3 regions of the Vreelandella arctica genome follow, and region 2 is predicted to be linked to each of the others. Evidence: predicted binding sites of a transcription regulator. Region 2 holds the regulator's gene; each other region holds the start of a gene.
The links. Region 2 encodes FNR, which switches genes on or off when oxygen is low (the NO sensors DNR and NnrR bind a similar motif). Its sites were predicted from a motif close to TTGATNTANATCAA; they were not measured.

Region 1: a site for FNR is predicted at 2,947-2,960, ahead of ccoM (cytochrome c oxidase subunit CcoM). Genes of this name have one in related genera too.
Region 3: a site for FNR is predicted at 2,081-2,094, ahead of cyoA (ubiquinol oxidase subunit II). Genes of this name have one in related genera too.

The regions. Positions count from the first base shown of each region.
Region 1 is NZ_JBANSN010000028.1:35,791-41,427, forward strand. Features, by position in the region: gene V8L70_RS18360 (DUF3034 family protein) at 1-416, shown strand, start outside; gene V8L70_RS18365 (group I truncated hemoglobin) at 480-914, shown strand; gene V8L70_RS18370 (GGDEF domain-containing protein) at 898-2,046, opposite strand; gene V8L70_RS18375 (hypothetical protein) at 2,043-2,543, opposite strand; gene ccoM (cytochrome c oxidase subunit CcoM) at 2,765-2,920, opposite strand; gene V8L70_RS18385 (FKBP-type peptidyl-prolyl cis-trans isomerase) at 3,041-3,559, opposite strand; gene V8L70_RS18390 (AmpG family muropeptide MFS transporter) at 3,657-5,018, shown strand; gene V8L70_RS18395 (SEC-C domain-containing protein) at 5,067-5,637, opposite strand, start outside.
Region 2 is NZ_JBANSN010000021.1:63,572-69,208, forward strand. Features, by position in the region: gene V8L70_RS16575 (heavy metal translocating P-type ATPase) at 1-11, shown strand, start outside; gene ccoS (cbb3-type cytochrome oxidase assembly protein CcoS) at 8-253, shown strand; gene V8L70_RS16585 (sulfite exporter TauE/SafE family protein) at 250-945, shown strand; gene hemN (oxygen-independent coproporphyrinogen III oxidase) at 1,034-2,473, shown strand; gene fnr (fumarate/nitrate reduction transcriptional regulator Fnr) at 2,577-3,323, shown strand; partial or broken gene ttcA (tRNA 2-thiocytidine(32) synthetase TtcA) at 3,316-4,023, opposite strand; gene V8L70_RS16605 (IS5 family transposase) at 4,446-5,390, opposite strand; partial or broken gene V8L70_RS16610 (tRNA 2-thiocytidine biosynthesis protein TtcA) at 5,405-5,637, opposite strand, start outside.
Region 3 is NZ_JBANSN010000002.1:47,368-53,004, forward strand. Features, by position in the region: partial or broken gene V8L70_RS01760 (outer membrane protein OmpK) at 19-864, opposite strand; gene V8L70_RS01765 (DeoR/GlpR family DNA-binding transcription regulator) at 1,243-2,019, shown strand; gene cyoA (ubiquinol oxidase subunit II) at 2,378-3,403, shown strand; gene cyoB (cytochrome o ubiquinol oxidase subunit I) at 3,407-5,449, shown strand; gene cyoC (cytochrome o ubiquinol oxidase subunit III) at 5,449-5,637, shown strand, end outside.

The DNA of each region.
Region 1 (5,637 bases), on a different contig from region 2:
CCACCCCCACCGCCCTGGGTGCCGACGAAACGCACGGTACCGATATTTATCTCAGCGCCAGCAAACTGCTGTTTAGTGCAGTTGCGGGCCGCAACGTGCTGCTCAACGCAACACTGCGCAATACCGATGCCAACCAGGGAGGCCTACTCGGTTTTGGTGGCAACCAAGATGGCCGCTCGTGGCTAGCCGAGGGTAGCGTGGGGCTGTTTGTCACTCCCCGCTGGATTATTGGCGCTGAGTATCGTCAGAAACCCGATAACCTAAGCGAGGCGAGAGAGGATGACTGGCAAAGTCTTTACAGTGCCTACTTCTTCAATAAGCATCTATCGCTCACAGGTGCTTGGCTGGATTTAGGCGACATTGCTGGCCTGCCTTCCCAGCGCGGCGGGTACCTTTCACTCCAGGCCGCTTTTTAAGTTCACTGCTTTAATTTTACTGCTTTAAGTTCACTGCGAGAGCTCATCCAAAAGGACATAACAATGCGCCGCTATTTAATGGCTTTGATGTTGACGACCATCGCCCTCTCTCTGGCCAGCTGTGCACACAATCGCAACCAAGCGACGCTCTACGAGCGCCTGGGAGGGCAGCCTACGATCGACGCAGTGGTTGAAAACCTCTTATACCGGATTGCGGATGATGCCGAGGTGGTGGTGTTTTTTGCAAACACGAATATCGATTTATTTGCTGAATCGCTGGCTAGTCAGCTATGCGATATCAGCGACGGCCCCTGCCGCTACGAAGGCCCGCCGATGGATCGTGCCCACCAGCATATGGGAGTGACGAACGTACATTTTAATCGTGTAGTGGAGCACCTCGACGCGGCGATGGAGGAGGAAGATGTTACTCTTGGCGCACGCAATGAACTGCTGGGGAGGCTCGCGCCCCTGTATGCAGAAATTATGCGTCTTCAGTAACCTGCCAACCATCACGTCCTGCTGCTTTCACCCGGTAGAGCGCTTTATCGGCGGCTTCGTAGGCGTAGGCAAACGTTGCTTCGTCGGCCATAAAACGGCTCCCACCGACACTGAAGGTAACGCCTTTTTTATCTGGATGGGCGGGGTGCGCAAAGTCAGCTGCGCGAATCCCTTCAATTAACTGACAGCAGTAGCTCTTTAGCGTTTCAGTATCGGGGCAGCGAAGGAGTGCCGCAAACTCATCGCCTCCCAAGCGGTAGAGCTGCGCTTCATCATTAAGCGTTTCACCAATCAAGGTGGCCAGCTGGCGCAGCAGGGTATCGCCTTGCGGGTGCCCGTAGGCATCGTTGTACTGTTTAAAAAAGTCGATATCGATCAGAATCAGCCCCAGCGACTGATGCTGCTTTGCCAACACATCTTGATGCAAAGCGCTGCGATTGCCGATTCCAGTAAGTGGGTCACGCATCGCGCGCTGCATCCACTCGAAAGTCTCTTGCGTTGCATGATCGGTGCGCCGTAACTGGCGCTCATGAAGCCACCAAAACACCAGCCCCATCACGAAGATCAATAGGCTGGAATACGTCAGTACTTGGTTATGTTGGCGAGTGCTTACGGAGAAATCATTGATCGCCGCACCACGCTGGTCTAACTGATCCATCTCAATGTGGGTAAGGCACTGTATTGGCCCAAACAACTCGCCTACCGCGCCGACTCGATCAATTTCGGCCACCTCTAACCGTGCTAATACACGGTTTAAAATTCTCAGGCTTGGCTCCGTGCACTCATACTGATGCCGATAAACATGCATATCGGATAAGCCGTAAGAGAGCTCAATGTCGGTGATAGCCGCAGCGAAAGCTTCCTGCTCAGGCTGGTCGGCTAGCAGCTCGGATTGGGCATTTTGTAAGTAAACCCGCGAACGGGTGGCCAGTTGCTGACCGGTCAAATTGCCCGTCTGGCTAAAATAGGCCTGTATTTCTGGGTAAACCCAGCGCGACTCATAAACAATCAGCACCATCAGCGCCAAAAAGCTCATCACGCTCAGCGACAGCCATGTGACATAGCGAGGCTGGCGAGCTAAAGGGCGTGGTTGAATGGATGGCGCCACCGCAGGCTTGGCTTTGGATATCACCACTTCGCCTCTATGCTACGAATCATCCAGATCCAGTCATTGAAATCCCGCAGGTTCGCGACATCGCGGCCACTATAGTCTCGCTCTACCAGCCGCACGGGACCTCGTGTACGAATGGTTAACGGGGCACCATCTTCTGAGGTAATTAAATACCAGGTGGGGTCGTCCCACCCTTCAAGGGTCACTTCGTAGTCATCCCAGGCGGTGAAGTGCAGCGCTGGCGGTACTTCACCAAACTGATCAATCAAAAAATCTTGAAACGCTACGCCCTGCATTTCTACATCGCGCCCCTGGTAAGGGTCGTAAAGTGTAAAAGTGGTATCAGATATAGCGTGTAAATCACTTAAAGCGATCTTCTGGGTGACATCGCCATTGATAATATCCAATGCTTGTGCAAAGGCAGACGCGGGCAATAAGGTGCTAGTGCTAATTAACACGCACGCTAATAGACCACGTGCACGAACCCATGGGCTGCGTTGTAAGACAACTGCGTTCATGGCAAAGCTTCCTGATGTGTTAATCCTTTCAACGAACTTTACCAGAGCCCGCCTAGCTTTGCTTTTCAACGCAGGCCATATAATTTCAACTCACGATGAATATGAAATATGGAATATGGAATATGAAACATAAAAAAGCCAGCCCACTGTGGGCTGGCAACAAGAGGCTCACTACGCTAGTAAACCCCCTCCCCTGACAACGTTGACGCAAGGCAGGTCGGCTATTTTTTGCGCTCATCCTTACGCAGATGATCGCGAATCACGAAGCCGACCCAACCCACCATAAAAGCGATAACCAAAGCGACGGTGACCAAACCGAAAACAACTGTGTCATCCCAATACATGGTGAATCCTCCCGCCGTGATGTATGCGTTCATACTAGTCACTCATCGGTGGGAGAATGCTGACCTAGGTCAAGTTGCGAGTGGCGGGAGTAAGCGGTTGAACAGGAAATTGATACTAGTCAATTTTTGGGCGTTCATAGCAGCGCAACCACGCTATAGAACTTTACGGTCTTCAACTTTGCTGTGCTCAGTGCCCGGCGGTAACGGGTGACCTTTGGCAAGCTCTGCGCGGGTGGCGTCGCGTACGTCCAGAATCGTTACCTGATAGTTAAGCGTGCGCCCGGCAAGCGGGTGGTTGGTATCCACAGTGACACGGTCGCCCTCCACTTCCAGCACGGTGACGATTTGCGGGCCGGCTTCGCCTTCGGTTTGAAAACGGCTGCCGGGGGTCAATTCCGCATTGCCAAAGGAGGCAAGGCTGACCTCCTGGATCAACGCCTCGTTTCGCACTCCGTAGGCATCGGCAGGCATCAGTTGAACGCTTAGCACGGCGCCCACCGCTTGGCCCGCTAGGGCACTTTCAAGCCCCGGCACAATATTGTCGTGGCCGTGAAGATACTCCAGCGGCTTATTGCGCGCCTGGGAGTCATCCAATACCTGCTTGCTGCCATCGTTGAGCACGTCGCTAAGAACATAGTGCAAGGTAACTACCTGATGCGCCGTAATCGACATGGAAAACTCCTCTCCGGTAAGCTGTCGGCTTTGTAATCGAACACTGCGTCAGTTTATCACTTGGTCATTGCTAACGTCTTTCCAGGAGTAGCGCTTAATGTTAAGCCCCACCCCCCAGCGCAGTTGGCTTGCTGCGCTGGCGATTTATTGTCGTGCGCCCGTTATCACCATGCTGTTTCTGGGGTTTTCCGCAGGCCTACCCTTTCTGTTGGTGTTCTCGACGCTCTCCGCCTGGCTACGCAGCGATGGCGTGGAAGTTGCGGCGATCGGCTTTTTTGCCTGGATCGGCATGCTCTACTCGATCAAGTTTTTCTGGGCACCGGTGGTTGACCGGCTGGCACTGCCGCTACTGACTCGCGCCTTCGGCCAGCGCCGCGGCTGGATGCTGTTAGCACAAAGCATGATTGCCGCCGGACTGGTGGGACTCGCCGGTTTGAGCCCGGTCGGCAATCTCGGCTGGGTGGCCGTCTTTGCGCTGCTGGTTGCCTTTGGCTCAGCAACGCAAGATATTGCCATCGACGCCTACCGAATCGAATCCGCGGATGACAACGTCCAGGCAGCCATGGCCTCGACGTATATTATTGGCTATCGCGGGGGCCTGCTTGCTGCTGGCGCTGGGGCGCTGTATATCGCGGCGTCTACGTCTTGGGATGTTGCCTATCTCAGCATGGCGGCACTGATGAGCATTGGCGTGCTGACCGTATTGCTGCGCCCGGAACCCAAACGCGCATCACTTTCCATTCAGCTTATTCACGAACCCAAGGTACGTGCATTCATTCGCGCCAGCCGCGGCAAACCCAAATTTTTACGCCGTATGGGCGCCTGGAGCATTGGCGCGTTAGTCTGCCCCTTTACCGACTTTTTTAGCCGCTATGGGGTAAAAGCGCTATGGATTTTGGTGTTTATTGCAGTGTTTAGAATCAGCGATTTGGCCATGGCCTCTATGGCCAATCCGCTCTATATCGATTTGGGCTTTTCGCTAGCGGAAATTGCTAACGTGACCAATATATTTGGTATCGCGATGAGCATTACTGGCGGGATTTTAGGCGGACTGCTGGTGGTGCGTTACGGCATCGGCCCGCTGCTTATCTTCGGGGCGGGGTTGGTCATGGTGACCAACCTGCTGTTTGCGGCGCTTGCGGTGGTGGGTAATCAACTACCTATGTTGGTCGTCACGATTATCGGCGACAACCTCGCCAACGGGTTGGCCAGTGCGGTGTTTATCGCCTTTCTTTCCAGCCTCACTTCACGCGCTTATACCGCGACGCAGTATGCGCTTTTCTCATCGCTTATGACGCTACCGGGGAAATTCTTGAGCGGTTTTGGCGGGCTCGTGGTTACTGCCGAGGGCTACCCGAGCTTCTTTGTCATCGCCACTCTACTCGGCGTGCCCGCCATTGTGCTTGCCATCTGGATCAACCGCGACAAGCAGTTAGTGCCTACCCCCAAGCCTGCTTAAACAGGCTTGAAGGCCAGGCTTGAAGGATTAGACGAGTGAATATTTGGGCTAGCGGTGTGATTCAAGCCAATCCAGGGCGCCCGGCGTCGTGCGCCACTGGTCGCGCATCAGCGTGCGGTACTGCCATGCTTCGGCCCGGGAGCCGGGGTCAACCTGGCCATCTGGGTGGGGCATGGAAGGCCGCGGGTTCTCGGCGCAAATCAGCTCTAGCGCATAGCGATTATGACCAAGCACATCACTAAGCGCCGTTTCAGCGGCTTCGCGCTGCTCTAAGCGATAGAGCGCCAAGGTCTTGCCCATCAGCAGCCCAAGTACCAGCGAGCCGTCGTCGTCATTATCTTCGGCCAGCGCCAGCGCTTCTTCGTTACGGTCGTCGCGCAGCAGTTGATCTAACACCAACTCACGCAGCCCCAAGCTATCTTCCTGGTCGATCAGCAATAGCTCTTCGGCCAGCTCGCGAGAGTGCTGGCGCGCGCCACGCTCCATACCGACCACCAGCGCCAGGCCGGTGCGCAGTAGCATGGCATTGTCAGCATCATCCCAACACAGGTTGCCGTCACCCTCGGCGCGGGCCTGTTCCATCCAGCGTGAAAGACGCAGTGCCAACGGCTCCAGCAGG
Region 2 (5,637 bases):
TAACCGCATGACGATTCTGTATCTACTCATTCCGCTTTCACTGATTCTGCTGGGCCTCGCCGTCTGGGCATTTTTCTGGGCGGTGAAAAATGATCAGTTCGACGACTTGGAAGGCCCGGCGCACCGCATTTTGTTTGATGAAGATGAGAATGACCTCAACCCCGAACAGCGACGCCAGCGGCAGCAGACCAAGCACCGCCCTGCTGCCCCCTCCGACACACACTCACCCGACGACCAAGAGCCCCGGCCATGAATCCAACCGGCCTTGACCTGCCGCCACTGCTGGCGGCGTTCGTGTTTGGTTTGATGGGCGGCGCCCATTGCATTGGCATGTGTGGTGGCATTATGAGCGCGCTCACTTTTGCAGTGCCCCCCAGCATGCGTCATCCGGCGCGTATGGGTGGCTTGCTGCTCAGCTATAACGCAGGTCGCATCACTAGCTACATGAGCGCAGGCGCGCTGGTAGCCCTACTAGGCACGCTATTTTCCCTCTCTGCCACGGCGCGAATGCTGCTACAAGTGTTTGCGGCGCTGATGCTGATCCTGATGGCGCTGTATATCGCCAACTGGTGGAAAGGGCTGCTTAAAGTTGAAGCGATAGGCCGCCGCCTATGGCGCTTTATCGAGCCGGTAGGGCGACGTTTAATGCCCGTAGTTCATTTACCCCAAGCCTTTGCGCTGGGGGCGATATGGGGTTGGCTGCCCTGTGGGCTGGTCTACTCCATGCTGGCCTGGAGCTTAGCAATTGCCGACCCGCTCCAGGGCGCACTATTGATGGGCGCCTTTGGACTGGGCACGCTACCTGCGCTGCTGGCCACCGGGCTTGCCGCGCGCCAGTTAAGCCACCTGATTCGTCACCCGGCAACGCGCAGCGTGGCCGCGCTGACGATCATTGCTTTTGCGCTGTGGCAGCTGTGGACACTCACAGCACACAACCTTCATTAACATGACATGGCTCAATATTTATATCGGCGCCGCGCGTTAGGCTGGCATCAAAGCTTTAACGCCACTTTTAACGCCGGAGCGTCACTTCATGCCCGTTCATGCCCTCGCGGCTTCTTCTACGATGACTTCAACCATGGCCGGGGCAGCACCGGAGCAGAAAAAATGGGATGAAGCCTTGCTGCGCCGTTACGACACCAGCGGCCCGCGCTATACGTCCTACCCCACGGCGTTGTCGTTTCACGACCAATTTACCCCGAGCGATTTGACTCAGGCGTTAGAGCGCAGCAATGCCAGCCAACGTCCTCTTTCGCTGTATGTGCATATCCCCTTCTGCCGCAAAATTTGCTTTTACTGCGCGTGTAATAAAATCGCCACCAAGAACACCGCCCTGGCCGAGCCGTACCTATCCCGGCTTGACCGTGAAATGGTGCTGACCGCTCGCCACCTGGATACCACACGACCGGTGAAGCAGTTGCACTGGGGTGGCGGAACACCGACGTTTCTTAACTTGAACCAGATGGGCGACTTGATTGATCGCCTGGACGCGCGCTTTGGTCTCTCGTCCGCGTCTGATCGCGATTACGCGATTGAAATCGACCCTCGCGAAGCGGACGTATTTACGCTGCGCCACCTGCAGTCGCTCGGTTTCAATCGCATCAGTTTAGGCGTGCAGGACTTAAGCCCGCTGGTGCAGAAAGCCATTAACCGTATTCAGCCACGGGTACTCACCGAGACGCTGATGGATGAAGCACACCGGCTGGGCTTTCGTTCGCTCAATCTCGATTTAATATACGGCTTACCCTTTCAGACTGAAAAAAGCTTTGCAGACACCCTGCGCCAAGTGATCGAGTTAAATCCCGCACGGCTTTCTGTGTTTAACTACGCCCACATGCCCGAGCGCTTTGCCCCCCAGCGGCGGATTAACATCGATGACCTGCCGGGCAGCGAAGAGAAGCTGGCGATTCTGCGCACCACGATTGAGATGCTCACCGCGGCCGGTTATGTGCACATCGGCATGGATCACTTTGCTCGTCCTGATGACAGCTTGGCGATCGCCCAGCGCGAAGGCTCGCTCCAGCGCAACTTTCAAGGCTACTCCAGTCACGCCCAGTGCGACTTAATCGGGCTTGGCGTGTCGGCGATTTCTCGCGTCGATGACGTCTATGCACAGAACCCTAGCGATCTGGCCCGCTATGAAGCAGCGCTGGATCAAGGCCAATTGGCAACCGTACGTGGGCTGCGCTTAAGTGACGATGACCTGATCCGCCGGGACGTTATTGAGCGACTAATGTGTGATATGCGCATTGATCTGGCCGCCATCGGTCAACGCTGGAACATTGATGCCCCGCGTTACTTTGCGCAAGCGCTTGAGCACTTACAGGGCGCCGAGCGAGATGGCCTGCTGACGCGCAGCGGCGACCAGCTTAGCGCGACGCCCATGGGACGGCTGCTGATTCGTCACTTAGCCATGGCGTTTGATGCTCACCTGCCGCAGCAATCAGGCAAGCACTACTCAAAGATTGTGTAAACAAGCTATCGCTAACGAAATGAAGCTTCCATACTAAGAGAAGCCTACCTCAGCACGGCGTAATGATTACCTGCCACTCACGACGCTACTCAAGGAGTTATGCATGTTGGAACCCATGAGCCGCCGACGCTCGCTACTCCATGAAGCTCGCTGCCAAACCTGCAGCTTGAGCTCACTATGCTTGCCACTTGCCCTTGAGATAGACGATATGGGCCAGTTCGATGCCATTATTCGTCGTCGCGCACCGCTGAAAAAAGGCGAGCCACTATTTCGCCAAGGCGATACTTTTACCAGCGTTTATGCGGTACGTTCGGGCAGTTTGAAACAAGTCACATCAGAGGGAAACGGCAGCGAACAACTGACCAATTTCTACCTCCCGAGCGAACTAGTGGGGTTGGACGGGATTGATGAGGAGCACTACCCAGGAAGTGTAATTGCCCTGGAAACGACCACCGTTTGCGAGATTCCCTTTGATCGCTTGGACTCACTCTCAGAGGAGTTGCCCGAACTGCGTGGCCAACTGTATCGCAGCATGAGCAAAGAGTTACGCGATGACCGGCGCATGATGCGCCTGCTGTCACGTAAAACTGCCGACCAGCGGCTAGCGAGCTTTTTAATAACACTTTCGGATCGTTTTCGTCGCCGTGGCTACTCGCCCTACAGTTTCCGCCTTTCCATGCCCAGGGCCGATATCGGCAACTATTTGGGTTTAGCGGTGGAAACCGTCAGCCGTATTTTAAGCCGCTTTCAGCAGCAGAGCGTAGTGGCGGTGTCCGGGCGAGAGGTCAATATTCTTGATATGCAGCGCTTAATCACCCTCGCCGAAGAGGAGCAGCAAACGGTTAACTGACGTTAAATGCCTGAATGCGCCCGGCCAATAGCTCTGCCTGTTTGGCTTCTAGCCCTTCAAAATCAAACAGGCTGCGATCCGCCAGCTGGGAAGGCGCAATATTAGTTACCGCCTTAAACATGCTTTCCAGACGGCCGGGGAATTTTTTGTCCCACTCAGCGAGCATCTCTTTGACGACCTGGCGCTGCATATTGGGCTGCGAACCGCATAGATTGCAGGGAATAATCGGAAATTCCATCATCCGTGAAAACTCGGCAATATCCGCCTCTTTGCAGTAAGCCAGCGGCCGAATGACGATATTTTTACCATCATCAGAAAGCAGCTTAGGCGGCATCGCTTTTAAGTTGCCGCCAAAGAACATATTGAGAAACAGCGTTTCAAGGATATCTTCGCGGTGGTGGCCCAGGGCGATTTTATTGGCGCCAATCTCTTCAGCAAACCCGTACAGCGAACCGCGGCGCAGGCGTGAACAGAGCGCACAAGTCGTTTTACCTTCTGGCGTTTTTTCTTTCACCACCGAATAAGTATCACGCTCGACAATGTGATATTCCACGCCCTGCTTATCCAGATACGCAGGCAGCACGTGCTCGGGAAAACCGGGCTGTTTTTGATCCAGATTGACCGCCACCAGTGAGAAATTGACCGGCGCATTGCGCTGCAAATTGCGCAAAATCTCCAGCATCGTATAGCTGTCCTTGCCTTATATGCCAAATTTTTTTAAAAGAGGAAGAGTGAGTGAGTGAGTAAAGCATTACAATACAGTCACTTAATTTTCTTTCTTCTAAAGAAAACAAACACAAGCCATACAAAAAATTCATTTTTTGTAAAAAAAAGCTTTAAGCAAATGCAGTTGATCAAAATATAACCAAAGACAGCCCAGATACACCAATGTATTCTTTACAAAATCATAGGTTGATTGCTTCTATAAAATTGGTCGAAGAAACATCTACACTGCCAGTATGGTTCGAGATGACTTTACTAGGGAAGGTCTGAATAATTACCGATATTCGTCAACGCTCACTTGAGCTGATAAAAAATTGCAAATTTAGGCACTATTTTCCCGTTCTTTGTGCATTTTTTGCCCGTTAACCGCTCATTAAGCGGAAAACGGGCGCAATAGCCCTATTCCCACAGGTATTTTTCACTGATCAGCAGGTTGCTGAACGCCGCCAGCAGGTGCAGGCGCTGGGTGTTTTTAGCAAGACCACGATAGCGAACCTTGCCATAACCAAAGACTTGCTTGATGTACCGAAAAGGGTGCTCCACCTTGGCTCGGATGCTGGCTTTGATCTTTTCGACTTTCTGTTGCTTGGCATCCAACTTCTTTCGCGTGCCAGGCCGTCTGGCAATATACCAAGAGACGTCGCAGCGGTGATGGAGCTCGTCTCGCTTTTGAATGCCCAGGTAACCGGCATCACCGAAGACGCGCTGCTCTTCACCGTGAAGCAGCTTATCGGCAGGCACAATGTCATGCACATTAGCAGCCGTGGTGTCGATGCTGTGAATCAACCCAAGTTTGTCGTCGACACCTATGTGCATTTTCATACCAAAGTGCCAGGAGCCACCTTTTTTAGTCTGGTGCATCTCCGGATCGCGCTTGCCATGTTTGTTTTTGGTAGAACTAGGCGCAGAAATGATAGTGGCATCAACAATGCTGCCTTCGCGCAACATTAGGCCGTTTTTCGCCAGGTGTTTGTTCACTTCCTGGAACAGCACCTTGCCAAGGCTGTGTCGTTCTAGAAAATGACGAAACTTGAGAATCGTCGTTTCGTCCGGCAATCGGTCTAGCTTCAAACCGGCGAAATGCCTCATGGACTCGATCTCGTAGAGAGCATCTTCCATTGACGGATCGCTCAAGTTGTAGAACAACTGCATACAGTGAACTCGAAGCATGGCAGACAATGGATACGGAGGCCGCCCGCTCTCGCCCTTGGGGTAATAACGGGCTACCTTCTTCTCCAGCTGCGTCCAGGGGATCAGCTTGTCCATCCGCTCCAGAAAGAGTTCGCGGCGAGTCTTTCGCTTTTTGTTCTGGTACTCGGCTTCGGAGAAGGTGATCTGATCCATGGCAGCACTGAACCCTATGCAGTTGACGATGTTCGTATTATCGCTGAAGGCAGAGACTTTTTCAGAGCCTCCCTAGACCTGTCGATATCGAGATTGTGGAAATCGAAAAGATTTAAGTCAGCTAGTTGGCTTGGACTTACATTCTGGATACCGTTAAATATGTTTTCAATACAACCCGCTTTTTGTTTTTCCCAGCCTGCCAACATGTTTTTTATATTCTGTCTTTGTAAGTTCTCCTGAGAACCAC
Region 3 (5,637 bases), on a different contig from region 2:
TGCGCGAACGTGCCGCGCTTATAGTAAGTTGAGCTTGACGGAGTAGATCATCGCATTCTGATAATTATTGGGCGTGCCCAATTTATTGTCAGAGTAGCGGTACTGAATACCGGTGGTGATCAAGTCGCTTGGATGTCACCACAGGCTCAGTGCTCCGTTGGTGCCCACACTGCCTGCTTTTTCGCCCACATAGTTCTGTTCCAGGTACTCATCGTCACGGCCAAAGGTCTGCTCGTGCCAGTTAGTCACGCTGAAGTTCTGGTCGAGCGCGGCAAAATCATAACCCGCGACCCAACCAGCCATAAAGCCGTTCATCCCGCTGTAGCTGTTGCTTTGCACCCGCGCAGCACCGATAAACGGTTTGAACCATAGGCCGTTATCGAAGGTAGTACGGTAGCCCAAGCCTAGAATCTGATCCTGCTCGCGGCTTTCAAAACCGTAATCACGGAAGTCGTAAAGGTGGGCATAGATCGACAACGGGCTATCGCCCAGATAGATGTGCGAGGTTATTTTGCCCGCGGTACGGAAGTTATCTTGACCGCCGCTCGACGCATCGAATTGATCGTTGGTGGGGTTCTCGAAATCAAAGAAACCGTAAAACTCGCCCCAGCTAAAGCCAGCGCCGCCTTCAATTTCGAGAAACATAAAGTCGCTCTTCGCCGCGTTGGACGCGGTGCGCGCCTCGGTGCCGTTTGACCAATCCAGGTAGTTAACTGAAACGTTGGCGAATGACCATAGCCGATCAAGGGGATGCGGCTGAGCAGCCTCGTCTGCCATTAGCGGCGTAGTCAGCATTGCCCCTAATACGCCAGCGCCAAGCGCGGTCTTAGACGAAGGGGTGCGAGAGTGTGTACGAGCAGTCATGAGAGCCTCAACAAGGGTTGTCGCGGAGCCATTTGGGTGTGGCTATCCGAGGTTATAGTCGTGCGGGCTGGCGTTAATGTTAAAATTATAACATTCAGTGTTATTTTTCTAACGTTGATTTGCAAGTATTGTCACATCAACGCTATTTAAATGTCATATAGCTCTCACGGGAATCAGGCAGAGACTGGATGGTTCAAGGGTTGTGATAGCCGTGGAGACATGGCCATAGAGACATTGCATGATGATATAGCAGTGGAAATTCCGCCGTTGCTCACGCAGCATAGAAATGAACGCTGACTATTTATGAAGGCAGCATCGCCAAGACATCGACACGATATTTACGTTTAGCTTCACACAACAAGAGGGGTTTGCAAGGAGATGCCCACTACCAATGGCCGAAGCGCGCTGCGCCTTGCCAAACTTCAGGAAGCGCTTGCCAGTGGCGGCACTCTGCACCTGCGCGATGCCGCAGAGTTGTGCGATGTTTCAGAAATGACTATCCGCCGCGATCTGAGTACCCAGAAGACCACTATTAGCCTGCTGGGGGGGCGGTTAGTGATGGCAAATTACCCAGGCGTAACCCCTATTTATGACTTGAATGAACAGCAGGCCAGCCACTATCAAGCCAAGCATCGGCTCTGCCAGCGTGCGTTAGCCTATATAGAAGAGGGCGATACGCTGTTTATTGATTGCGGCTCAACGCTGATGCCGTTGCTGAGCCAGTTAAGCCATTTTCATGAGCTAACGGTAGTCACCTATGCGCTTAACGTTGCCAACGCTGTCGCCGCGCTCCCCAATGTTCGCTTGGTACTATTAGGCGGGCTGTTTTATGCCGCCTCTCAATCCTTTGGCAGCGATAATATGGCCGCCGCTGTCGAACGGCTAGGCATTAATAAAGCGCTGATCTCCGCTGCAGGGGTGGATTTAGAGCGCGGAGTAAGTTGCTTTCACTTTCACGAAGTGGCCCCTAAACAGGCTGCCATTGCCACCGCCATACAGCGGCTGTTGGTGGTAGATGCCAGCAAGTTCGGTGTGGTTCGGCCTGCCTATTTCGCCGCACTGGACGATTTTGATGTGGTGGTCACCGACGAAGAGGGCGCACCGCAACTATTAGATGGCCATGGAAGTGATGTGCCAAAAGTGACGGTAGCCTAAGAGAGTGGGGCGTTGTTGATGGTAGTCAATACCTTGGGTGCGGCAATGCGCCACTTCTTTCATGATCTCGATCAATAGAAAATACTTTAGTCTTAGTTGATCTAATCTTTCGTGATTGGGCCAGCTTGGCTCGTCGCCAATTCCCATCCGGCGACGCATATTTTTCCCGGAGCAATGACGCTCACTGCGATACGCATTGTTTTTAGCAACGTTTTTAGCTGTGTGCTTACGAGCATGTTTTGGGAAGAGTATGGGGTGGTAGTTAGCCTGCTATTTATATAAATGGCGTGGCTGGCTAGTTTCTAATCAACCTGTTGTTTTTAAAACCTTACTTTTAAAACCTGGACGAGATCACACCATGCAACGACGCTCTCTTTGGCGCAGGCGAGGCACCTTGGTGCTCCTTGCGCTGTGTCTGTTTCTAGCAGGCTGTAGTTCAGCGCTGCTAGACCCAAAAGGCCAGGTTGGCGCTGAGCAGCGCACGCTGATTCTGACCGCCTTTGGCCTCATGTTGATTGTGGTTATTCCTGTTATTGTCATGACGCTGCTGTTTGGCTGGCGCTACCGGCGCAGTAATAGCGTGGCTAATTACATGCCCGACTGGGCGCACTCCAATGTGATCGAGGCAGTGGTGTGGATCGTACCCTGCGCGATTATCGCCGTGCTCGCCCTGTTGACCTGGAAAACCTCCCATAGCCTTGACCCTCACAAGCCGTTGGAAAGCGATGTGGCGCCGATCGAAATACAGGCCGTAGCGCTGGATTGGAAGTGGCTGTTTATCTACCCCGAGCAGGGCGTGGCCAGCGTTAATGAAGTCGCCTTCCCGGTGGATACCCCAGTGCGTTTTCGGGTGAGCTCCGGTTCGGTGATGAATGCCTTCTTTATCCCCCATCTTGGCAGCCAGATTTATGCCATGGCGGGCATGGATAACGATGTTCATCTTATCGCCAATGAAACGGGTACCTACCCTGGTCGTTCCACCAACTACAGTGGCGCAGGCTTCTCTGGCATGACCTTTGACGCCAAGGTGACCACGCCCGCCGATTTTGATGCCTGGGTGGAAACGGTGCGCGGCGCCCCACAAACGCTGACCTACCCCGAAGGTTATGAAGCGTTGGCTGAACCCAGCGAATCGAATCCGGTGGAGTACTTCTCGGCCGTTTCGCCGTCGCTGTATGAAAGCATTTTGAAAAGCTTCCACACCGGCGGTGAACACTCTATGGGCGGCGACCACCAGCTGAGCGGCGATCATGCTGACTCGCACGATGGTGAAAGCGCTCACGCTACCGATCACGCGGCCGAATCAGGTCATGTCACCAACAACCATGCTAGTCAGGATCATGCCATGCGCAGTCACTCCTCTAGCGTAGAAGCGGGAGGTTAAGCCGTGTTTGGAAAACTCAGTTTAGAGTCAATTCCCTATCATGAGCCGATCATCATGGTCGTCGCAGCCTTTATGGCCATTGGCGGGATCGCACTGTTTGGTTTGATAACTTACTACCGTAAATGGGGCTGGCTGTGGAACGAGTGGTTTACCTCCGTTGACCATAAAAAGCTCGGCATTATGTATTTCATCGTTGCCCTGGTCATGCTGCTGCGTGGCTTCTCGGATGCGATAATGATGCGTACCCAGTTGGCTATGGCCGCCGGGGATGCAGCGGGCTATTTGCCCCCTGAACACTACGACCAGATCTTTACCGCCCACGGCGTTATTATGATCTTCTTTGTCGCCATGCCCATGGTCATCGGCCTGATGAACCTGGTGGTGCCGCTGCAAATTGGCGCCCGCGACGTCGCCTTCCCTTTCCTGAATAACTTAAGTTTTTGGCTGTTTGCCGTAGCCGCGATCTTGGTCAATATCTCGCTGGTGGTGGGGGAGTTCGCCAAAACCGGCTGGCTAGCTTACGCGCCCTTATCGGGGATCGAGTTCAGTCCCGGGGTGGGGGTCGATTACTGGATATGGGCCTTACAAATATCCGGGATAGGTACGACGCTCACCGGTATCAACTTCTTCGTGACAATTCTGAAGATGCGCACCAAAGGCATGACCATGTTCCGCATGCCTATCTTCACCTGGACATCGCTGTGCGCCAACGTGTTGATCATTGCCTCGTTCCCGATTTTGACCGCGACCATCGCGCTGCTGACGCTGGACCGCTATTTCGGTATGCACTTCTTCACCAATGATTTTGGCGGCAACATGATGATGTACGTCAATCTCATTTGGGCGTGGGGTCATCCGGAAGTTTATATCCTGATTCTGCCCGCCTTCGGCGTGTTCTCGGAAGTCATCTCGACCTTTGCCCGTAAGCGTCTATTTGGTTACATGACCATGGTATGGGCGACCATCGCGATTACCCTGCTGTCATTTATTGTTTGGTTGCACCACTTCTTTACCATGGGGGCGGGCGCCAACGTTAATGCCTTCTTTGGCATTATGACGATGATCATCGCCATTCCCACCGGGGTGAAAGTCTTCAACTGGCTGTTCACGATGTTCCGCGGCAGTTTGGAACTGACGTCGCCGGTACTCTGGACACTGGGCTTTATTATCACCTTTACGCTGGGCGGTATGACCGGTGTGATGCTGGCCGTGCCAGCTGCCAACTTCGTGCTGCATAACAGCCTGTTTGTTATCGCTCACTTCCACAACGTCATTATCGGCGGCGTGGTGTTCGGCATGATGGCGGGCCTGACCTTCTGGTTCCCCAAAGCGTTTGGCTTCACGCTGAGCGAGAAATGGGGCAAGCGTTCATTCTGGTGCTGGTTCATTGGCTTCTATGTCGCCTTTATGCCGCTTTACGTGCTGGCCTTCTTTGGTGCCGTACGCCGCATGCAGTCTTACGCGAACCCTGAATGGCAGCCGTGGATGATTCTGGCCTGGGTAGGCGCGGTGATCATCATGATGGGTATCGCCTGCACCGTGATTCAGTTCTGGGTGAGCATCCGCGACCGCAAGCTGAACGCTGATGTGACCGGTGACCCGTGGGATGGCCGTACCTTGGAGTGGTCAACCTCTTCACCCGCGCCGTTTTACAACTTCGCGCGATTGCCGGAAGTGGGCGACATCGACAGCTTCTGGTCGCAGAAAGAGCGCAGTAACGAAGAGCTGGAAGAAGCGCCTTACACTGATATTCATATGCCGCGTAACACCGTTGCTGGCCCTGTCATCAGCTTCTTTGCGCTGATCATCGGTTTTGCCTTGGTATGGCACATCTGGTGGCTGGCCGGGGTAGGCGCTATCGGTGTCTTTGTCAGCTTTATGGCACGGGTGTTTAACGACGATATCGACTACTACGTCTCCGCTGAAGAAGTAGAGCGCATCGAGCGCGCGCACCAGCAACGCGTTAAAAACTCCGACCCTTACAAGTCGTCTGCCGAGGTGGAAGGACGCGACGGTAAGCAACGCTACGTGGAGGTGAATGCGTAATGGCAACGGATACGTTACATCACGAAGGATCGGTCGTGCATCATGAGCATCACGATGCCACAGAAACCAAGCTGTTTGGTTTTTGGGTCTACTTAATGAGCGATTTGGTGATCTTCGGGTCACTCTTCGCTACCTACGCCGTGCTGATGAAAGGCACAGCCGGTGGGCCCACCGCGGCGGAGATCTTT